Regions from separate parts of the Shewanella sp. UCD-FRSSP16_17 genome, predicted to be linked through region 1. Evidence: predicted binding sites of a transcription regulator. Region 1 holds the regulator's gene; each other region holds the start of a gene.
The links. Region 1 encodes LexA, which represses DNA repair genes until DNA is damaged. Its sites were predicted from a motif close to TACTGTATNNNNATACAGTA; they were not measured.
Positions count from the first base shown of each region.

Region 1 (7,988 bases):
GCCCACTAACGCAGGGAATGCGCCAGGTAAACCTGTACCAGCGGCTTGGTGACATGCAGCACAGCTGCTGAGGTAAACTTGCTCACCCATTGCCATCAGCTCATCCATAGATAAGTCATCCATAACAACGTCAGGTGTTGCTTCTTCAACGACGTCAGCAACCACTTGTTCTACCTCAGGTTGTGTCGCTGGTAACTCAGCAGGCAAAGTGACAGGCGTTGGCTTATCACTTGCTGAACTTGCATCGCTAGGTGCCCCACCAGAGTTCACATCTGCAGCTTGAACCACATCACCAGAATCATTACCCCAAGCGTTTCGCTCGTAGGTCACAACAGCTGCAATTTCTGTTGCAGTAAGCTGTTTCGCGAAGGCTTGCATGGCAGTACCAGGCTGGCCGTTGACGACAATATCAATGTGGCCAGCAACTGACCCTTTAATGATTGGGCTGCCGATAAGAGACGGGAATACACCAGGTAGTCCTGCACCATTTGGTTGGTGACAAGCGGCACATCGGCCCATGTAAACTTGTTCACCTTGAGCCATCAACTCATCAAAGGTCAGGGTTTGCGACAGTGACGCTTCGGCCGCGGCTTTTGCATCAGCAGTGAGTTGTTTTTGATCTTTCAGCCATTGCTCAAAGTCTGCTTCAGAAACGGCTTCAACTACCACCGGCATGAATCCGTGGTCTTTACCACATAACTCAGCACATTGGCCTCGGTAGGTACCAACCTTATCAATCTTGGTCCAAGCTTCATTAATAAAACCTGGGTTAGCATCTTTTTTCACCGCAAATGCAGGAACCCACCAAGAGTGAATCACATCATCTGAAGTCATTAAAAAGCGTACTTTACGATTGATTGGCAGAACGAGGGGCTTATCGACTTCAAGTAGGTAAGTTTCAGTTTTCGTTTCTGTCCCAGTAATTTGATCGGCAGGGGTGGAAAGTAAACTGTAAAACTCGACGTCTTCATTAAAATAGCTGTAATGCCATTTCCATTGAGAGCCGGTTACTTTAATAGTTAACTCCGCATCACTTGGGTCTTCCATAGCAATGAGGGTTTTTGTGGCAGGAATTGCCATACCAATGAGGATAAGAAACGGCACGACAGTCCATGCTATTTCCACTTTGGTACTATCATGGAAATCAGCAGGTACTGCACCCTTTGATTTTCTATGATAAATCATGGAGTAAATCATGATTCCAAATACCACAACACCAATAGCACAACAGATATAAAGAATGATCATATGGAGGTCGTAAACCTTACCACTGATCTCTGTTACCCCTTGGGTCATGTTAAGCGGCATATCAGCCGCTGCAAGTGGCACTGCAAAAAACAGCACCATTAATCCATACAACAATCGCTTCACAAGACTACTCCTCTGCCAATTGCGATTTGCAATAACAACAAGGAAAAGTCACACAGTAATACTCTGCTCTATGCAAACTTTTCTATTCCCGAAAAAGTTTGATCACTTCAAAGTACACGGTGGCAGTGAGTATTAATACTCGATTATTCTATTGGGTTTTGGTGGCCACACTTGTACCTAATACTGAACTTTTCAATTCTTAAATTGACGCTTTTTTATTCAAGGCTTTCTATACCGCATGGTACCAGCACAATCTTTACAGCGTTTTATCACTTATGTTCATTTTTACCACTAAGAGAGGTCAATAAATGTTACCCCCTTGTTAACTACATTACTTGGAGATTAAATATTGATCAAGATCACTTTATCATCTAATTTGCTGAAAAAAGGCGCAAAAAAAAGCCCGTCACCGAAATGAAGGGCTTTTTTAGCAAATAGACTTTAGTGAAATGCAGATAAATTCAATTGGGTTGCAGTCACAGGATTACTGGCGTTTAATTGGTCATCACGTAAGTGAGTATTTACATCTTCGATAATGACACCTTGTGCTAAGGCGCTTTTAGCGACTAATTGAATGCGACGATTATCACGAGCATCTAATGGGGTTGTCCATGTAATCACTGCGCTGGATGTACCACTTGTGAGTGCTTTTTCCATTGCCCACAGTGTTTCGACTTCATCTTTAGTGTGAACCAGTAATACACGGTCCATTCTGACATTGGCGTTCGCTAGAATTTGTTTGTAACCAATGTGAGGCGGATTAATCAGTACAATCCATCGCCCTTGTTGACTTAATACGGCTAACTGGCCGCATAGCTGAGTTAATTCAGTTAACCCTTGGTTAGCTGTTTGTTTGGTTTCGATACCTTGCTTTACTGGCGCAGCTGCTGATGCCATGTCCATCCATAAACCTGGGTGACGTGGTGCATTACCTATTAATGTGTTCATAACCAACCTCCATTACGGATAACGCCAACAGCGAGCCCTTCAATCGTAAGGCTTTGGCATGTTAAATCGACTTTTATCGGCGAGTACTGCTCGTTTTCTGCATGCAGATAAACAACGTTGCCTTTCTTTTCAAAACGCTTCACGGTGACATCATCATCAACACGGGCAACAACGACTTGACCATTTTTAGCTTGCTGCATTTTGTGAACCGCTAATAAGTCGCCTTCAATAATGCCAATATCCTTCATACTGTCGCCACGAACACGTAGTAAGAAATTAGCATTGGGTTTAAACATTTCAGGATCAACTTGAAAGTATTGTTCAACATGTTCTAGCGCCAAAATTGGTTCACCAGCCGCAACCTGACCAATCAGTGGTAAGCCTTCTTCAACTTCCTCTTCTTCTTGGACCATACGGATACCGCGAGAGGTACCTGGAATAATTTCAATGCAACCTTTTTTAGCGAGTGCTTTTAAATGTTCTTCTGCAGCATTAGCACTTTTAAAGCCTAATCTAGTGGCAATTTCTGCACGAGTTGGTGGCATACCTGTCTCGGCAATATTGCATTTAATTAATTCTAGAATTTCAGCTTGTCGTGGCGTTAAAGGTCTCATGTTGATTCCTGTTTTTTTATACAGTGACTGTCATTATATACAGTATCTTTGGTCGCGCAAGTATTAACCAACATTTTTTGCTGATAAAGCAATAGATATGAATTTTTATCGAAGTTTCTAGTTGTTTAAAGTTAATTAAATCAGTAGTTTATTGTTTTTGCGGGGCGTCGGTAAATTAGTGTGTTTTATTATTGATGACTCAAGTGAATAAGCCAAAAAGTACTGGATACCGTCTATTTATACAGTACTGTACCTAAATGTTTTGCTACTTACTAAGTGATTGATACTTGATGTTAGAACCAACAAAACTTGCTACTTAAATGTTAACTAGATTTACCGAGGTTAGTGTAACTGAATGATATTCTGGTATCCTATGCGCAATAAATCGTTGTTGATAATGCGAAGACCCATGCTAAAACCAGATTCTATCATTGCTAAATCATTACGTTGGATTCAGAAATTAATGGTACACAGTGTTGTTGTGCCTGAAGATCCGTTCGCTGACCTTAACTTAGATCCTGACAAGCCAGTGGTCTATGTGATGAAAACGGAGTCGCTGAGTGATATTGCTGCCTTACATGAAATGACAGCTAAATATAACTTGCCAAGTCCGTATGAACGGTTAGATGTTGATGGTTTCAATACCCCTAGAATTGTGTGTGTGGAAGGGCGTAAACCCTTGTTTGGTAAGCGCCATAGTAGCGATAAATTTGTAGCAAACTTTACTAAGTTGCTCGAATTACACCAAAAGAACAAAGAACTCGACATCCAGCTTGTGCCTGTAAGCCTATATTGGGGGCGTATCCCAGGTAAAGAAGATGACACCATGACCGCTGCGGTTTTTGAGCGTGAAAACCCAACATGGTTACGTAAATGGTTAATGATTCTATTTTTAGGTCGCCATAACTTCATTCAATTTTCTAATGCCATGTCGCTGCGTTATATGGCTGATGAACACGGCACAGATGTCAGTATTGCGCATAAGCTTATCCGTGTGGCTCGTGTGCATTTTCGCCGACAACGTAAGGTGATGACGGGGCCTCAGCTTCCTAATCGTCAAGCGATGTTCAATTCGCTGTTAAAGTCAGAATCCATCAAGCGTGCCATTCAAGAAGAAGCCGTTAACAAAAAAATTCCCGAAGAAAAGGCACGTGAAAAAGCCATTGAGTACCTTGATGAAATCGCGGCAGACTATTCGGATAACTTGATTCGTATTGCTGAGCGTTTCTTAACTTGGCTTTGGAACAAGTTATACAGTGGTATTAGCATCAAGAGTGCGGAGCAAGTTCGTAAACTGCATCATGATGGTCATGAAATCGTTTATGTGCCGTGTCATCGAAGCCATATGGATTACTTGTTACTGTCATATATTCTTTATTATCAAGGCATGGTTCCACCGCATATTGCGGCAGGGATTAATCTTAACTTTTGGCCGGCAGGTCCAATGTTCCGCCGTGGTGGTGCCTTCTTTATCCGTCGTAGTTTTAACGGTAATAAGCTTTATACCGCAGTATTCAGAGAGTATTTAGATCAACTATTTGCTAAAGGCTATTCAGTTGAGTATTTCACTGAGGGTGGTCGTTCACGTACTGGCCGTCTACTTGCTCCTAAAACAGGCATGCTAGCGATGACGGTAAACAGCGTATTGCGGGGTATCGAGCGTCCTGTGACCTTAGTGCCAGTGTATCTTGGCTACGATCATGTCATGGAAGTGTCGACTTATCATAAAGAATTAAGTGGTAAGAAAAAGCAAAAAGAATCTGTATGGCAAGTGTTTGGTGCATTGCGTAAGTTGGGTAACTTTGGACAAGGTTACGTTAACTTTGGTGAGCCAATTAACGTACAGCAGTTCTTAAATCAGCAGTCGCCAGATTGGCGTGAAGAAGTGGCTAAAGATCCCGAGCAAAAACCAACATGGTTAACGCCTGCGGTTAATCAATTAGCCAATAAAGTGATGACAAACATTAACAGTGCAGCAGCTGCGAGCTCTGTTACGTTAACCAGTATGGTGTTATTAGCCGCTGAACAAAATGCATTAGAGCGCACAGAGCTGGAACGTCAGCTAGATTTATATCTTAAATTGATGAAAGAAGTACCTTACACTGATTACACCTCAGTTGCTCAAGGCAGTGCTAGTGAATTAGTTGATCAATGTCTATCACTGAAAAAGTTTACTTCGCACACTGATCAAATTGGTGAAATTATTGCGATTGAAGAGTCTTCAGCAATTGCGATGAGCTACTACCGTAATAACATCATCCATTTAATGGCAGTTCCTTCGTTAATTGCGAGTTGCTTGGTGCAATACGAAGAGTTTAATCGTCAAAAAATTCATGAAATCGTTAATGACTTCTATCCGCTACTCAAGGCTGAGTTGTTTATGGGGATTGAAGACTTACCCGCTTACATTGATAGCGTATTAAACTTATTTGTTGAGCAACAGCTTATTTCGGGTACAGACGAGTTTGAACTCAATCAAAGTAATATTACCCAGTTAATGTTATTGTCTGAAACTGTCAGTGAGACATTACAACGTTACGCGATTATCTTTAATTTATTGGCTTATAAACCGGATATTGAACGTTCAGATCTAGAAAGCGCGAGCCACTTATTAGCTCAGCGTTTAGGTGCTTTACACGGAATTACTGCGCCAGAGTTTTATGATAAAAAACTCTACAATAATTTGAGTGTAAAATTAAAAGAATTAGGGCACTTGTCGGGTAATGACAATCAGTTTGCTGTCATCCGAATTCGCGACCATGCCAATGGTATGTTGCGTTTATCTGTTCGTAAAACCATAGTAGATAGCGTCACTATGGAACATGGGTAACCACTAACTTTATGAGTTCAACACAATCACAACCGCACAATAAATCATTATTAGGCGGTGCTATGATTATTGCCGGTACCACAGTCGGTGCCGGTATGTTTTCCCTTCCTGTTGTCAGTGCTGGTATGTGGTTTGGCTATTCCATTGCCATGCTAATCGGTATTTGGTTTTGTATGTTGGTGTCAGGCTTAATGCTACTTGAAACCAACTTGCATTTTAAACCTGGCGACAGTTTCGACACGTTAACCAAAGTGACATTAGGCCAATTCTGGCGGATAGTTAATGGGCTTTCCATTACCTTCGTATTATATATTCTGACTTACGCTTATATCAGTGGTGGTGGCTCTATTGTGAACCACACCTTGTCAGGTATGGGCATTCATTTACCACAAAGTATTGCAGGCTTAGTGTTTGCCCTTGTGCTTGCTGCGATTGTGATGATTAGCACTAAAGTGGTCGACCGTATTACGACAGTAATGCTTGGCGGGATGATCATTACTTTCTTTTTAGCCGTCGGTAATTTGCTGATTGATGTGGAAACCGTGAACTTGTTAGTCCCTGACGGACAGGCGAGTTTTGCTCCATATATTTTAGCTGCCATTCCTTTTGGTCTGACAAGCTTTGGTTATCACGGCAATGTGCCAAGCTTAGTTAAGTATTATGGCAAGCAGCCTAATGTGATTATCAAGGCGATTTGTATCGGTACCTTTATCGCGTTAGTGATTTACACGTGCTGGTTAATTGCCACCATGGGCAATATTCCTCGTAGTCATTTTAGCGATATTATCGCTCAAGGTGGGAATATGGGCGTATTGGTTGCGGCATTGTCAGATGTGATGTCCAGTGCTTGGCTAAATACCATGTTAACTTTGTTTGCTAATTTGGCCGTTGCGTCATCTTTCTTAGGGGTGACCTTAGGCTTGTTTGATTATTTAGCTGACTTATTTGATTTTGATGAATCAGCTAATGGCCGAATCAAGACCGCTGCTGTGACCTTTATACCGCCAACCATCTTAGGCTTATTATTCCCAGATGGTTTTTTAATCGCTATTGGTTTTGCCGCTCTTGCCGCGACAATTTGGGCTGCTATTGTGCCAGCGATGATGGCGTATAAGTCACGTAAAATGTTCCCTGATGAGAATAGCTTTAGAGTTCCTGGTGGTACGCCGCTAGTGGTTGTAGTGATTCTTTTTGGTGTGTTAACAGCAGCTTGTCACTTATTGGCAATGGCTGATTTATTGCCTGTTTATCGATAAGCTATACGCAATATTGATAATCTAAAAAAGCCCTCTATTGAGGGCTTTTTTGATGCAATTTTTCAACGTACTGAGTCGGTGATTGATGATGTAATCGCCTAAAACTTTTACTGAAGCTGCGAACACTGGCATAGCCAAGTAGCTGCGAAATCTCTTTAACTTCTTTGCCTTCAAGCATATATTTCACTGCTAAATTTCCTAAGATATAGCGCATTAACTCTGTAAAACTAAAGCCATTACGCTGCAATCGTCGCTGTAATTGTTGTTTCGAAAAACCACATAATTCCGAAAGGGAATCTAATGTGGGTAAACCATAAAAACGTATGTAATTCACCAGCTCATAAAGCACTTTAGGCGTGTCATGGGGTTGAGGCATATTTAAATATGAGTCGAGTTGATTGAGGCTAATACTACTTTTGTTATTGCGCTGAATATGTTGGGAGGTGGATAGCGAAGCCAAAAAGTGTTGTTCAGAGCTAATCAAGGAGTCGACATCAAGCCATATCTCGGTTTGCGGCGCATTCCAGGTCACTTTGGTTCCAAATATCGCTTCGCTCTCCTGTTGGTTAATGGCGGGGCCGCTGAGCATCACTTTAATCGGGGTGAAGTCTTTGCCTAAAAAGTGCTTGCAGGTATTTAGCAGTGTTAAGGCTATGCGGAGCGAGTCATGGGATTTGGCTTTGCCGCTGACATAGTTATTGCGATAGCACCATTTAATAATCTTATTCGACTGAGCACCGTAGTAACTTGCACCTGAATGAAAACAAGCCATGGCATAGTTAATGCGCCGAAAGGTAATTGCCAAGTCTGGAGTCGCCAAGAACCAGTTGTTAGGCATATTAAATTGGTTGACGGTTAAGTAGTGTTGGAGCGTCAACATATAATCTTGAACATTCGATAATTGCTCAATCTTACTCAGCCACATTGATACTTCCGAGTAAGGGATTAATGTCATGGGCTCATTCAACA
Region 1 covers NZ_LZFV01000046.1:200,510-208,497, reverse strand. The annotation lists gene coxB (cytochrome c oxidase subunit II) at 1-1,371, opposite strand, end outside; gene A9267_RS18045 (cell division inhibitor SulA) at 1,813-2,319, opposite strand; gene lexA (transcriptional repressor LexA) at 2,316-2,933, opposite strand; gene plsB (glycerol-3-phosphate 1-O-acyltransferase PlsB) at 3,343-5,763, shown strand; gene mtr (tryptophan permease) at 5,775-7,019, shown strand; gene A9267_RS18025 (helix-turn-helix domain-containing protein) at 7,054-7,988, opposite strand, start outside.

Region 2 (7,988 bases), on a different contig from region 1:
TGATTTAACTTCACCTGCTGCACTACACCAATTTGATGGCCTTGATAGCGAATCGCTGCTTTTTCAGAAACTTTTGCTTCGGCAGGCAAGATTAAGGTAATGGCTTTAGCCTGTTTAAGCGCTAAGGCTTTAGAGTCATACAAGCGAGATACATTGCCTGGTTGGTCATTATCAAGTAAACCAAGGCTAATACTGCCTTTGAGTGCACCTTCTAAAGGTGCCACATCGACTTCGATACCAGACAAGCTTGCATTGATATTTGCTGCATCGTTACGCCAAAATACACTTGAGTCTTTAATCAACTGTTTAAACTTATTTTGTATTGCGATACGAATCGAGAATTGGTCTGTATTGCTGTTCCAATAAACTTCTTTAACACTACCGATTTGCATTTTTTTGTAATAAATAGGAGAACCTGCAGATAACCCCGCGCCATCGATACTGTCGAGTGTTAATGTGGTGATGTTATTTTTATTAAGGGCGACAAGTGCATCATCATTAGAACGATACAAGGCAAATTTTGCCTTCGGGGTAACTAATGCTTTATTTTTTCCTTGAACTAAGGAAATCGCACCTTCAATAACAGTGTTTAAATCTCTTGTTGTTACAGATACGCCGTCTAAAGATGCGTCAATACTTAACGCTGACTCTGTGACAAAATAACTATCAGTTGTTAATAGTGAGGCGAACTCAGGTAAAATTTCGACTTGGTACAGAACACCGGTAAAGTCTTCGGTTAATGTCACTTCAGTGATAGTACCAATAGGCATCTGTTTAAATCTAACTTCTGCGCCTGCAGTTAAGCCACTGTGCTCATCAGAAGTGAGTTGTATGGTGAGCTTTTGCGCTTGAAGCAAATCTGGCGCTTCAGGTTGTAAAGTAAATAGCTCTGGTAACGCTTGGTCACTGGTGCCTGGGAGCACATTGACGACACTCCCAGTTAATAAACGTGCTGCATGTTTCACACCTTCAAGCGAAATGTCGGCACCAGCAATCCAGAATTGGCTATCGGCATTTAATAAGTGCTGATATTGCACATCAAACTTGGCTAAAAATTTAACGCCGGATTCAGTCAATTGAGTTTGATGAACTTTACCCACCTGAACGCCACGATAAACCAGCGCTGAACCTTGGTTTATCTCATCTGCATTCTCGGCGGTAAGTACAAATTCAATCCCTTTAACTGCACTTTCTTCATCAGGGTAAAGTACGTAGGTATCGCCGCTAACTGCTTTGTCCGCTTTTGTATCTGAGTTGAAACTGATCCCGCCAGCAAGTAATGATGCCAAACTTTCGGTATTCACCTTAATTCCTGACATAGAGGCATCGATTTTGAGCCCAGAGACATTCCAAAATTGTGACTCTTGATTGACCAAGTGTGCGTATTGCTGCTCGATAAAGGTACTGATAGTAATGGTATCACTATCGATTAAGCGGTAGTTAACCACCTTGCCAACTGGCACTTGGCGGTAAAATACCATTGAGCCGACATCAAGGGAGCCTAGTGTTGAAGTGGTAAGGTTTACAACAATGCCTTCTTCATCATTGGGGATCATCGTAGGGGCTTCTGTTAAAGCAACAAACTCTGAAGCCGAACTGCCATCTCCTGGCTGAATAGCAATATAGTTACCTGAAAATAAGGTATCTAATCCTTCTATCCCGGTGATACTTGCTTTTGGAGTAACAAGCCAAAACTGGGTATTTTTGTTTAAAAATGGATCAGAGCGATAATCCATAATGATTTTAACATTGACGCCAGAAAGGTCTTTATCAATGCTGATATCGGTGACTTTACCGACCGTTAATCCCTGATATTTAACTAGGGTTTTACCGATATCGATACCGATAGCACTAGGGAAGTGCACTTGAACTTCAATTCCCGACTCTTTGATACTTTTAACACCTAGCCAAGCCCCTAATACCAGGGCAACAATAGGAAGTAACCAAATCGGAGAGAAAAGTTTCTTTTTAACGACTTTTGGTGATTCAATTCGTGTCATTTTTTTTGTCCAAGCGATCCCAAAGTAAACGTGTATCAAGCACCTTAGCTGCCAATTGAGTCAGTAAGATAACGAGTGCAAATGCGGTTGCTGCCGGAGCGGGTTTAGCATCTAAAAGTTGGCCCATATTGACTACCGCAACTGTCAGCGCAATAACGAATAAATCCAACATAGACCAGCGGCCAATCCATTCAATAATATGAAACCCCACCATGAGCTTCTTTTTTGAAACTGGTAAGTTAAAACTAATCGCAGTTAAATATATCGCTAGTCCTGCAATTTTTAGCCATGGTACTAAAATACTGGCGGTGAATACGATAATGGCAATAGGGATCATATCCGAATGCACTAAATGTACTATCCCAGTAAAAATAGTATCGTAAGTCACTTTGCCTTGGTTTGTGAGCATTGTGATCGGATAAATATTGGCTGGTATTAATAAAATCGCTGCAGTAATTAATAACGCCCAGCTTTGTTGCAAACTCTGTTCATTACGAGGTTGTATTTTTGATTCGCAGCGGCTGCAATACCCTTGCTCAATAGGGTTAATGTTGCGACATACCCCACACAAGGTCATACCGATATCTTTACCTTGCTGGTAATCATTGCTTTTAGCTTGTTCTATTTTATTCGTCATGAGTCAGCTTCCACATATGTTCCAGATTATACTCACGTTGCAAAAACAAAATAACCAAAAATAACATTCCGAAACAAAAAGTTCCCATGCCTAAATAGATATCCGCAAAGTCAGATAAATTGAATGCGGCCACCAAGAAAGAAATGACATAAATTTCTAACATTGATAATTGGGTGAGTAAGGCTTGGTTTTTCAGCAAACGCCGATAGGTTCGTTGCCAAAAGTAGCTGTGTAATTTGTTTTTTACGATAATGATTTGTAGCAATATCGACAGTATCAATAAGCCAGGAGCAATCACTGCTGAGGCAATAACTGCAACAGCGACAATCCAATAACCTTGTGCCCAAACTGCGATGGCTGTCTCGTAGACAGTCGTTGCACGGATGCTACCCAAAAAATGGATTTCTAAAACGGGTAAAAAATTAGCTGGGATAAAAAAAAGTAGCGCGGTAATACACAAAGCTAGCATGCCGTTAATAGAGCAATATGGCACATCATAGAGTGCCGTATGGCAGCGAGGACATAGGGCTCTGACATTCGAAGGTAGCGCACGGCGCTGAACTGCTAAGTCACAAGAGCGACATAAAACGATGCTCTCTTGATCTACATTTTTTGGCATATAAAGCGCAAACCATCCATCTATATAATTAAGAGCTCTAAATTACTGAACAATATCTGACTAAAGTGCACAAAATATGGCTTTAAATAGTCAAAACGTCAATTATTCAAGATACAATAAAACCAGATAATACCAGAATAATCAGAATACTTGCATCAGAAGTTAGTTCTATGACACTCTATGCACTGTATATAAAAACAGTAAGAGGTTAATCATGGCGGTAATTACAAAGTTTGTCGTGGTAAGAGAAGGGGTGGAAAAGATGACATTTACATCTAAAAAGGAAGCCGATGCCTATGACAAAATGCTCGACATTGCTGATAACTTAGTTCCTTTTATTACTAGCGCTGAACTCGAAATTGACGAGAATAGTGTGGAGAAGCTTGCTTTTTACTTAGCTTCTAATAAAGATGAGCTAGCTAATTTATTAAAAGGCGTAGTAAAACCTAAGCCAGCTGCCAATAAAGCAGCCACGAAAAAAACTAATAAAAAAGCGCCAACAGAATAAAATATTTTAGGAAGTAGAATGAAAGCTGAGTTTTATGACACATTGAACCGTCAAGTATTAGCATTAATGGAAGGCGAAGATGATCTGATTGCTGGTATGGCAAACTTTTCGGCCTTGTTAAACGATAATTTAGACAATATAAATTGGGTCGGCTTTTACATTAAAAAAGCAGACCAATTAGTCTTAGGTCCGTTTCAAGGTAAAGTTGCCTGTACTCGCATTGTGATAGGCAAAGGAGTTTGTGGGACAGCTGCGGCACTAGATCAGACTCAACTTGTTGAAGATGTACACCAATTTGAAGGGCATATTGCTTGTGATGCAGCCAGTAATTCAGAAATCGTTGTGCCGGTTCATAACGGAAATGATGTGGTTGCCGTGCTCGATATTGACAGTCCATTGTTGAATCGTTTTGATACAGACGATCAAAAAGGTCTCGAAATCTTAGTAAAAAGCTTCGAATCTTGCTTATTTGCTTAATTTGCGAACAAATAATCTAAATTGCAGGTCGCAATCGCTGTGATGCGCTTTATAATACTGAGCTGCACGCATTAACTACTGGAAAATTTATTTACTGTAAAATTGCAGCTAACTAAGTTAATTTGTTAAGGCATGTTTCAATTGCTTTAGCAATCATGTAGGAAGTGCTAATTTGAACGTTAAGCAAGACTCTGTTTAACGAAAGACAAACGACTGTACTAGCCAAGAAAGCTATTAACCAGTCCCCTTATATAACGTGGAAGTAAAAATGGAATCAACAGACAAGTTGACCGACACCAACGCAGTTTTAGCGTATTTATATGAAACTTTTCCTTCATGCTTTATTGCAGAAGGTGAAACTAAGCCATTAAAAATTGGTTTGTTTCAAGATTTAGCTGAAAGGTTGGCTGATGATTCTAAAGTAAGTAAGACACAATTACGTGTTGCACTTAGACGTTATACAAGTAGCTGGCGCTACCTTAAAGGCGTTAAAGCTGGCGTACAGCGTATCGACTTAGATGGCCAAGATTGTGGTGAGCTTGAGCAAGAGCATATTGATCACGCTCAGCAAACCCTAAAAGAAGGCCAAGAGAAAGCAAAGGCGAAACGCCAAGCACAAGCTGCAAAAGCAAATCCGAAGAAGCCTGCTAGAAAAGCACCTTCAGCAAAAGCTGCTCCAGTTAAGAAAGACCGTCCAGCAAAAGCGAAAAAGCCTGCTGAACCAAAAGTTAATTATGTGCCAGCAAAATTTGACGAGCTTAAACAAAAACAACGTGTTAGTGTGAAGTTAGGGCAAAACCCAGTTGCCGGCGTTATCACTGATATCAAGAAAGAAGATGTCCATGTACAGCTTGATTCTGGTTTAGTCGTTAAAGTACGTGCCGAGCATATTTTATTATCGTGATCATTTAAGGAGTAACTTGTTGATGCGAAAACTCACTTTGGCTGCGTCGATTGCCACTTTATTTGTCGGTTTTTCGGCTTGGGCAATTTCACCCACTATTCAAATCAACGAGTTACCCAAACTTGAGCAAGAGCCTCAACATAAGGTTGCGAGTAAAAGAGTAACGAATTTATTTACCCGTTCTCATTACCATCGCTTTGAACTTGATGATGCTTTTTCTAAGCTCATTTATGACCGTTATCTGCAACAGTTAGATTTCAGACGTAATGTGCTTACCCAAGCTGATGTAAATAGCTTCAAGCAGTATCAAACTCAGTTTGACGATATGGTCAAAACGGGCAATATCGCTCCTGCCTTTGATATGTTCTCTTTATTGCAAAAACGTCGCTATGAACGTTTTGCCTATGCGTTAACTTTACTTGATAAAGAATTCGACTTTACCGAAGCTGGTGATGCTTATGAGTTCGATCGTGAAGAAGCTGCTTGGCCAAAAGATGAAGCTGAACTTAATGAGCTTTGGCGTCAGCGTGTTAAATACGATGCATTGAATCTTAAACTTGCTGGTAAAGACTGGGAAGAAACAGTCGAAGTACTCGGTAAGCGTTATAACAATGCTATCAAGCGTCTGAGCCAAACTCACAGTGAAGATGTATTCCAAGGTGTGATGAACGCCTTTGCGCGTACAGTAGAACCTCATACAAGTTATTTATCTCCTCGTAATGCTGAACGTTTCCAAATGGAAATGAACCTAAGCCTCGAAGGCATTGGTGCTGTATTACAGATGGATGACGATTACACTGTCATTAAAAGTCTTGTTGCTGGTGGCCCTGCGGCTAGTAGTGAAAAACTATCACCTGAAGATAAAATCATTGGTGTAGGCCAAAAAGACGGTGAAATTGTTGATGTTATCGGCTGGCGATTAGATGATGTAGTTGAATTAATCAAAGGGCCAAAAGGCAGTGAGGTTAATTTACAAATACTACCTAAAAAAGGTGGCGCTAATGCGAAAACTTTCGAAGTAACTATCATTCGAGATAAAATTCGCTTAGAAGACCGAGCTGCAACATCTAAAGTTGTTGAACCAACAGAAGGTGAGTATGCCAACCGTAAGGTCGGGGTTATTCAAATTCCTGGTTTCTACATGAACTTATCTGTAGATGTAGAAAAAGAAATTGCCAAACTGAAAGAAGATAACGTAGAAGGCATTATCATCGATTTACGTGGCAATGGCGGCGGTGCGTTAACCGAGGCTACTTTGCTTACCGGACTATTCATCGATATGGGCCCAGTGGTTCAAATTCGTGATGCCAATGGCCGCGTAACTCAAAATCGTGATAACGACGGTAAGAGTGCTTATAACGGTCCACTAACAGTAATGGTCGATCGCTATAGCGCTTCAGCTTCAGAAATTTTTGCTGCAGCACTGCAAGATTACGAGCGTGCACTCATTGTTGGTGAAGCAAGTTTTGGTAAAGGTACTGTGCAACAACACAAGAGCCTTGGCCGCATTTACGACATGTATGAAAAACCAATTGGTCATGTTCAATACACTATCGCAAAGTTCTATCGTATTAATGGTGGCAGTACTCAGCTTAAAGGTGTAACACCTGACATTAAATTCCCAAGTGCCTTAGAGCCGGGCGAATATGGTGAATCTGAAGAGAAAAACGCCTTACCTTGGGATAAAGTGCCAGTTGCGCAATACGGAACACTTGGCAATATCTATCCTGAGCTGATTACCAAGCTTGATACTAAGCATCAGCAACGTATTAAAACGGATGTCGAATTTGGTTATATTTTTGATGATATAGCAGAATTTAAAAAGCATCATAACGATAAGACGATTTCATTAGTTGAAAGTGAGCGTATTGCATCACGTGAAGAAGACGAAAAACGTATTCTTGATCGTACCAATGAACGCCGCGTTAAGAATGGACTAGAGCCTCTTGCGTCTTTAGATGATGAAGATGAAGAATCAACTGAGACTGAAACAACTGAAGTTGCAGAAAGCGAAGCCGCTGAAAGTGAAACAGATGCGTCAGATGAAGATGAATTAGAAGTGCCAGATGCGTTCTTAGAAGAAACAGCATTAATCACTTTAGATATGGTTGATGCTAAAAAACTAGCTGCGAAGTAATCATTATTTCGCCAGAAAAAAACGCGCTTTAAGCGCGTTTTTTATTAAGTAAAATTTATCGCATAATTTGCTAAGTGTTATTCAAGGATTATTTATGACTCAAGCTCAAGCAAAACACCTAAAAGATTACCAAGCACCCGCTTATACCATTAGCCATATTGATTTAAATTTCGATTTAAAGGGCAATGAAACCACAGTTGTAGCCACCAGTAAGGTGCAACGTGTTGGTCAACATACCGAAAATTTAATCTTGGTTGGTGAGCAAATAAATTTACAGTCTGTTTTGATAAACGGTGACAAAGCTCAATATCAAGAAGCAAATAATGAATTAGTGATTCAAACGAGCCTTGATGACTTTGAATTAACCCTAGTGACCTTACAAGATCCTGAGGCTAATTCTAGCCTAGAGGGCTTGTATATGTCTGATGGCGCATACTGTACCCAGTGTGAAGCCGAAGGCTTCAGAAGAATTACTTATTTCTTAGACCGTCCAGATGTCCTTGCTATTTATACTGTGAGAGTTGAAGCGGACAAAACTGCATTTCCTTTTTTGTTAAGTAACGGCAACCTTGTCGAGAAGGGGGAAACAACTGCAGGCCGTCATTATGTCCGCTGGGAAGATCCATTTCCAAAACCAAGCTACCTTTTTGCGCTAGTTGCGGGTGATTTTGACTTATTAGAAGATAAGTTTGTGACTCGTAGCGGC
Region 2 covers NZ_LZFV01000001.1:826,906-834,893, reverse strand. The annotation lists gene A9267_RS03515 (MlaD family protein) at 1-2,000, opposite strand, end outside; gene A9267_RS03510 (paraquat-inducible protein A) at 1,987-2,637, opposite strand; gene A9267_RS03505 (paraquat-inducible protein A) at 2,627-3,256, opposite strand; gene A9267_RS03500 (YebG family protein) at 3,471-3,764, shown strand; gene A9267_RS03495 (GAF domain-containing protein) at 3,783-4,241, shown strand; gene proQ (RNA chaperone ProQ) at 4,510-5,145, shown strand; gene prc (carboxy terminal-processing peptidase) at 5,168-7,282, shown strand; gene pepN (aminopeptidase N) at 7,377-7,988, shown strand, end outside.
Region 2: A9267_RS03500 (YebG family protein) is a predicted target of LexA. The motif match lies at 3,440-3,459, and genes of this name have one in related genera.

Region 3 (7,988 bases), on a different contig from region 1:
TGGGCGTGTCTAATGTGCCATGCGCCGCGATATAGTCGGGTGATGCACATAAAATACGTTGGTCATCGGCTAACTTGCGTGCTCTTAAGCCACTGTCTTTCGCCTCTGTGTTTCTTAGCGCTAAGTCTATGCCATGCTCTATCAGATTCACTTCAGTATCACTCAACCTCAGCTCTAAATCTAACTCTGGATACTTAGCTAAAAACTCAGGTAGAACCGGTAAAATATACAATTGTGCAAAGGTATTTGATGCGGTAAATCTTAGTAGCCCTTTCACTTCATTAATTTCACTGCCAATGGCAGCCATGGCTGCATCTTGCTGTACTAAAATCTCTTTCGCATATGGCAAGAAGCCTTCGCCTTCTGTTGATAACGACACTTTCCTTGTAGAGCGATGTAATAGGTCTGTACCTAATTGATTCTCAAGTTTTGATAACCTTGCAGACGCAATGGCTGGGGATATTCCTAAGGTTCTGCCAGCAGCACTAATACTTAATGACTCTGCAACCTTAACAAATAGACGTAAGCTCTCTGTGTCCATATTTATTTGTTCCTATTTAACCTTCTTCTACAACTCGCCATATGACAGCTGCCCATCCCAAACTTTTATTCTTAAATGACCGATTAAGCAAATACAACACCAGATAGCCCTAATTTAGTTAATAGAAATACTAAATTCTCTTTATCAATAATTCGGATTCACTTAGCAGAGTCAATCGCCTACTTTTTATGAATGTGAACCAGATGATAACCAAGTGTTATTCAGCCACATAATTCATTCATGCTAGGACATTACAAGGACATCAACAATGGAATATAAGAACTTTACAACTTTTAATGTGAAAAAAGACAATGGAATTGCATGGGTTACTATCGATTTTCCCCCTGTGAATGTTCAAGGGCAAGAGATGCTAGCAGATTTAAACAGTTTAGCGTTGCGTCTTGAACGTGATAGAGAAATAAAAGTCGTGGTGTTTCAATCTGCTCATCCTGAAATTTGGGTATGTCATTACGATACCAACTTACTTAGAGACATGTCTAAGGATGCTGTATCGCGTGACGAAGCGAAATTACTCGATCTACAATCTGTATTAGAGCGTATCAGTCGTTTACCACAAGCAACCATCGCGAAATTAGAAGGCTTTGCTCGTGGTGGCGGTCATGAGTTTGCATTAGCTTGTGATATGCGTTTTGCTGCCCGCGGCAAATACAAGTTTATGCAAATGGAAGTTGGCATGGGTATTTTGCCTTGTGGTGGTGGCGCTTCTCGAATGGCAAGACAAGCAGGACTTGGCAGAGCCCTTGAAATCATTCTTAGCGCACGTGATTTTACTGCAGATGAAGCAGAAGCATACGGCACTATCAATAAAGCGCTTGAGCCAGATGAGATAGGTGAATACGTAGAAAATCTTGCAAGACGTATTGCACAGTTTCCTGCAGAGTCTATCAATGCATGTAAGCAAACTGTGTATGAGTCTATTGATAAACCAATTGAAGACGCACTCAAGGCCGAAGCTTATTGGTTATATCAAGCAACCAGTAAAACTTCTGCAATTACTCGATTTACTTGGGCTGATGAACAAGGCGCACAGTTTGACATTGATAACCAACGTAACTGGGAGCAACTTGTTATCAATGTCCAAGAAGTGAATGACTAAACAATGACTTAATAATAGATGTAGTAACAAAAAGGTTCTGCTTATGCTGAACCTTTTTATCTTTGGTTAAGGCGACTTTCGTTTAAAAAGTGTAATCCACTTTAACCCAAGCTGTCCGACCTGGTTCATTAACTTGAAACAATGGTTCACTGCCGGGAATATCATTACCTGCACCTGAGCGACTAATATGTTCTGCGTAGGTTAGATCAAACAGGTTCTCAACACCAAAGCTGACTAATAGGTCATCATGCTTCCACGATCCATTTACCGACAAAGTGCCAAAGCCACTACTTTCCCCTAAATCTTGGCCCGATATATTGCCTTGTCCTACTGCAACTCTATCTTGCGCTGCAACAAGACGCCAAAATAGTCCAGCAGTCCAATTATTCGATTCATAGTTAACTGATATACGCCCTTCTAATGGCGAGATTTGTCCAAGAGGTGTATCAGCGGTGTCATTGTCGCCATGGCTGTAGCTAACCGTCGTTTGTGCAGACCATTGTTCATTAAAGGGGTACATTACACCAAGTTCACCACCCCAAATGGTCGCATCAACATTGTAGGCAGATGTTTTAGCCCCATTTGAATCAATTAAAATATAATCGTCGACCTTGCCATAATAAAATGCCGTCGAGATTTCATAATCATTTTGATATATCCAACCGACATCAAGCTGGGTTGTTTTTTCAGGTTCTAAATCAAATGCCTTAATGGCCATATTGCTATCATCAGCTTTCATAAACTCCCAGTAATCAGGAATGCGCTCAGCGCGTCCAACACCTGCATAGTACTGACTGTGACCAGACATGTGCTCGTAACGAATAAAACCACTGACAAGATCATCCTCTCGCTGACCTTTTTGGCCCACATGTAACTCGGTATCCCATTGATCCAATCTTAACCCTGTTAAAATTTTTCCTTGGCTTGTCGCATAATTGATATGGTAATTGGCTTCAACAAACACGCCGATATTTTCATAGCTCATGTTTTTGTTAAAAGGCTTAGCCAATAGATCATCAAGGCCGTTATCCAACTCTTTGTCTATGCTTCTGCCTTCATGCGCACTGTCCATATAATCGATACCGATTAGGGTTTCCCACTTATCACTCAACGCTAGATCCAACCAAAGATGCCCTCCTGTGGTCTCACGGCGCACATTGGTACCAGCATTTACTCCTTGATCAAATTGATCCATGATGTGATCGTTTTCATTGGAATAAAATTGAAATTCGACGTTGTTTAACCATGATGAGTTAACGTCTCGTTTCGCCAAAAGTGTTAGGTTTTCATTGTCAATTTGGCGTGCTTTATTTGCTCTGTCTGCATATTCAGCTTCACCACTTGAACTGCCATAGGCCAATTCAACAACGGTATCTTCATCTGGTGTCCATCCAAGCGCCACATTGACATTACTGCGATCATAACTTGATTGTATTGTGTTTCCATCGCCATCTTCATAGTGATCGCTTTTGGATTTATTCATATCAAAGTCAATATAATGCGTCTCAGTGCCGGCTTTCATTTCAACCAAATAGTCTTCTCGGCCAAAGCTGCCTCCTGTCATACTTAATCGGCCTTCCATGTCTTTTTCTACAAAGCTATGGCGCTCTTTTTCAAATAAAACGGTTCCGGCTGAGCCCACTGGACCATATTTAACCGTTTGCGGTCCTTTAATGACAGTAATGGCGTCATAGGCTTCAGGATAAATATATGCGGTTGGAGGATCCATACGGCCACCGCAGGTACCGTAAACATGTTGGCCGTCATCAACAATACTGACCCGTGATCCTCCCATTCCTCGCAAAGAAGGGTCGCCACCAGCGCCGCCCTTACGACTAATGCTAAAGCCTGGTATCGTTTTCAAGAAACCTGCGCCATCGTATGCAGGTAAAGGTAAGCGAGGTTTTTTGGGATCGGTAGTAACCTTAGATGGCTCTTTCATTAATTCACCCGTGACAACGAGATAATCATCGCATTGCTCACCATCACAGGTCTTTGTAGTATGATCTGCTATTGCCAAGTTTGGCGTTAAAGATGCCGCAATCAGCGCAGCTAAAATTGAAGTATTAAATTTCATTACAACGTCCATTTATTATTTATCTATGAACGTTTTCGCAGATTAATTCGCTTTGCTCAATCAGAAGCGTAGACAGTGCGACAATCTGTCACAGGCTAATTTGATGCGAATCACACTACTGATTTTAAAGTGCTTTTATTTGATATCGTTGCCGCAAAAAATATCCTTAAAAGAGATATGAATCCGGCATGATTTAATTGCTTACATTCACTAGATAAATACTGCCTTATCCCCACTTTATTTATTCGTAATCGCTTATTTAGACATATTGAAATAGCGGTTTAATTTTCATCCCGATATTTATATAATTACGATTATTTTTTAAGCCCATTGAGCCCATGGAAGGTATTCATTGAAAAAGCTATTTGTGTTGTTGGTCCTTTACGCCGCTTACCAACACTGGAATCAATCACCGGTCGAGCCTATCCGTGCCACCTATGCCGCCAGTAATGAAGTTATTATGTATGCAACAGCTTGGTGCAAGTACTGCCAAAAGGCACGTATCTTTTTTGACGATAATGGCATTGCTTATCAAGAGTTTGATATTGAGAAATCTTTCGCTGCTAATGAACGTTATCAAGCATTAAACGGCCAAGGGATCCCTTTGTTGCAAGTTAATGGCACGCTTATCAGGGGCTTTAATCAGGATAAAATAGTCTCTTCACTGCATTAACGATTTACTTAGCACCTTGTTAAATAAGGGCATTGCTAAAAAAATATACCCGGTCACCAATTGTGATGACCGGGTATATTTTATTCGTACGGTTATTACTACCGATATTGATAATAAACCGTTAACTAGTTATTACTAGCATAGTGAACACACTGGTTTTGCACTGCTGTGGTTTTTAATAACTGAGTGAATTGCGCCTTGTTGCCATCGGCTTTTTGCTCTTTTATTAAGGTTTCCATATGCGTAGCTTGGCTCACAACCTTTTCCATCGCAATTTGCCTTGCTTGTTGTTCTGTCTGACCTGTTAATACTAATTGCTCAACTAGGTTAGAATAGTTCTCGTAAACCATGCCTTTATAAAAGTCTGCTTCTGACGCTAACGGTGTATGCGAGTAAATTATTGAGCAGCTTACAGCGCTATCGATATTGGCAATAGATTGGTCTATTTGAATGACCACAGATTGCTGAGTTGAAAAACTGGCATTAGCAGCCACTGAAAATAAACTGAATGCAATAAATGCAGTAATCGTTTTTAACTTTTTCATACTCACTCCGATTTAATCAATTATGTGCCCGGTTAATTGACACTATCTTATCCATCTCACTGACTCATTAGTTACCATTTCGCGCCTCATTGAGACAAAGAATAACTAGAAGGCACATATTTCATATTATGAAGCGACAGTAAATAATCATTATCTGACTGTTATAGTAATGAATTTTGCTAAACCTAAGCTGAACAGAAAGTTAACTTCTCAAGCTGTCAGTATTTTCTACAACTTGACCTGTTTATTTATCAAGTCGCTATACCTATTACTCACTTATCAATATGACCTCTGTCGCTCCTAGCTAAAATCCGTTCGCAAAACGCACACTTCGTTCAAAAAGCCGCCAAAACCACATAAATTATTGCCAATTTTACGGGGAGCACTATAATACTGTATAAATATACAGTTATCTTTGTGATGTGAAATTTATGAATGTGATCCCTATTTTTGCCAGTGCTGGCATTACAGGTTTTGAGTCCCCAGCTGCTGAATATCGACAGCTACCACTCAGTTTAGATGAGCTACTGATTGAACACCCAAGCGCAACATTTATTGGTCAAGCCAGCGGCGACTCAATGGAAAAGATAGGGATTTTTGATAAAGACATTTTGATAGTCGATCGTCATGTTACTGTGGAAAATCACGATGTTATTGTGGCGAATTATAATGGCTGCTTCGTCTGCAAATTAATTGATACTCAGCGGCGATTATTATTATCAGCGAATGACAATCACCATAGTGTACTGATTCAAGAACATGACAGCTTTACTGTTGAAGGTGTGGTGATCCGTTCAATACGTTGTCATCGTCAAAGTCCAATATTGTCGGGTCGTTAACCCATGTATGCCTTAGTCGATGCCAACTCTTTTTATTGCAGCGCAGAGCAAGTGTTTAGGCCTGAATGGCGTGGACGCCCTATTGTTGTCCTATCCAATAATGACGGCTGTATTGTCGCGGCCAACCGTCAAGCTAAAGCATTAGGCATTGGTAAATTTGGCCCTTACTTTGAAGTTAAACATCAATGTGAAAAACTAGGGATTATTGCACTTTCTTCTAATTATGAGCTTTATGCCTCTTTGTCTCATAACATGATGGATGTCATTGGTCGCTTCGCCCCCGAACAGCACATATACAGTATTGATGAATCTTTTCTCTCTTTTAAGCGTAGTTACCCAGCAATTCCATGTTTAAGCCATCACGCCTCTCTTATTCGCAGAGCGGTATGGAAAGAAACGCGTTTAGCGGTTTGTGTTGGCATTGGCGAAACCTTAACACTCGCTAAAGTAGCCAACCACGCAGCCAAAAAGCTTGCTGGGTATGACGGTGTTTGCTGCATCGAGTCCGATGAAGAGCGCCGCGCTATTCTAGCAAACATGAAAGCCACCGATGTCTGGGGGATCGGCTCAAGAATAGGTAAGAAACTCCAGGCAATGGGGATTCATACTGCTTTAGCATTAGCGAACTTACAGCCTGGGATCGCCCGTAAAAATTTTAGTATTGAAATAGAACGTACGGTGCGAGAGCTCAATGGCGAGCAATGTAAAGGATGGGATAGCGCAAGAGCTGATAAGCAGCAAATTTTTTCCACCCGCAGTGTTGGCCAGCGGATCACTGATAGAGAATCTTTGCTGCAAGCCCTGAGTAAACATGCAGCCATCGCTGCCGCCAAAGCAAGGCTGCAAGGTTCAGCAGCCAGTAGTCTCCTTATTTTTGCCAAAAACTCTCCATACGATGAGCAACCTTCCGGTTTTAAATACCATTATCGTTGTGCATTTCCGACCAATGACACATGCGAACTCATTAGTTATGCAACAGCCATAGGGAGTCAGTTATTTAATCCAAATACACGGTATTATAAAATTGGCATTGGTCTTATTGACCTTTCTCCGGTACAGCATTTACAGGGAGATTTATTTACTCCAGCCAAAGATCCGACACTCATGCAGGTTTGCGATAAGCTTAACCAGCGCTATGGCACTGACTCAATATTTGTTGCCGCCCAAGGGATTACTGGAAAATGGCATATGCGCAGAGAACTACTGACCCCACAATACACAACCTGTTGGCAAGATATCCCAAAGGTCAGTTGTCGTTAAGTGAGTGTTTAAATGAAATGTTGAAAAACAATTAAGAAGTAACGTGAGTAGTTATTAAAACGGGATAATATACAGCGACCACAAACCCGACAGGCGCAACAAATAACAAACAAAGCCATTACCCATCAAGAACAAACCTTACACCTTTGAAGCACACTAAATCAAAAAATAACTATTTTTAGGCTGAATATTAAAGCTAAAGCTGAAAACCTCGTTCAGATCAAATTAATGCTGCTGAAAATATAGACAATACGCCCTTCGATTTTTTAGTGAGTATCATCTGCGTGTCTGAGTTTGCGTTTAATCAACTGTTCTTTGTGCAATTACTAGGCTTCATTTCAATGGCTATCGGCTGGTGGGCAAATAGCCAAAAACAAGATTGCAAATTTATTCATGGCAATATGCTTGCATCCATTCTTACAGCCATTCACTTAGGCTTACTAGGCAGCTTTCTTGGAATGGCGAATCAACTTGTAAATGTGGTTCGATTCCGTTGTTGCCAGCAACTCGGCCATACAAAGAAATCGGAATTCGTGCCATTAATGATGAGTGTCACCTTTTCTACTGTAGCGATTTTACAGGGAGTAATGTGGGCCGAACATTGGAGTGAATGGTGCGCAGTTTTTGCAGCAGTGATAATGAGTATAAGTCTATTTTATTGTAAAGGAATGGCACTTCGCGCCGCTATGCTAGTGAGTAATGCATTGAACTTAATGCTTTCAATATATTTGATGTCATGGTCTGGAATATTATATCAAGTGATGACAATAACAATTCTAGCTCAAAGTGTGTTTCTGCAATACAAGCAAATTAAATTGGCGACTAATAATGACACCATTTCCTCAAATCAAGCATTAAGTCAATAAGGTGTTATTTGTTTTAACGCTCTAGGGAATCTTATTGTAAGCACGCTAAGTAATACACATAAAAAAGGGA
Region 3 covers NZ_LZFV01000001.1:468,943-476,930, reverse strand. The annotation lists gene A9267_RS02050 (LysR family transcriptional regulator) at 1-541, opposite strand, end outside; gene A9267_RS02045 (enoyl-CoA hydratase/isomerase family protein) at 810-1,658, shown strand; gene A9267_RS02040 (TonB-dependent copper receptor) at 1,741-3,735, opposite strand; gene A9267_RS02035 (glutaredoxin family protein) at 4,088-4,408, shown strand; gene A9267_RS02030 (hypothetical protein) at 4,534-4,953, opposite strand; gene A9267_RS02025 (LexA family protein) at 5,385-5,792, shown strand; gene A9267_RS02020 (Y-family DNA polymerase) at 5,796-7,052, shown strand; gene A9267_RS02015 (YgjV family protein) at 7,322-7,918, shown strand.
Region 3: A9267_RS02025 (LexA family protein) is a predicted target of LexA. The motif match lies at 5,345-5,364, and genes of this name have one in related genera.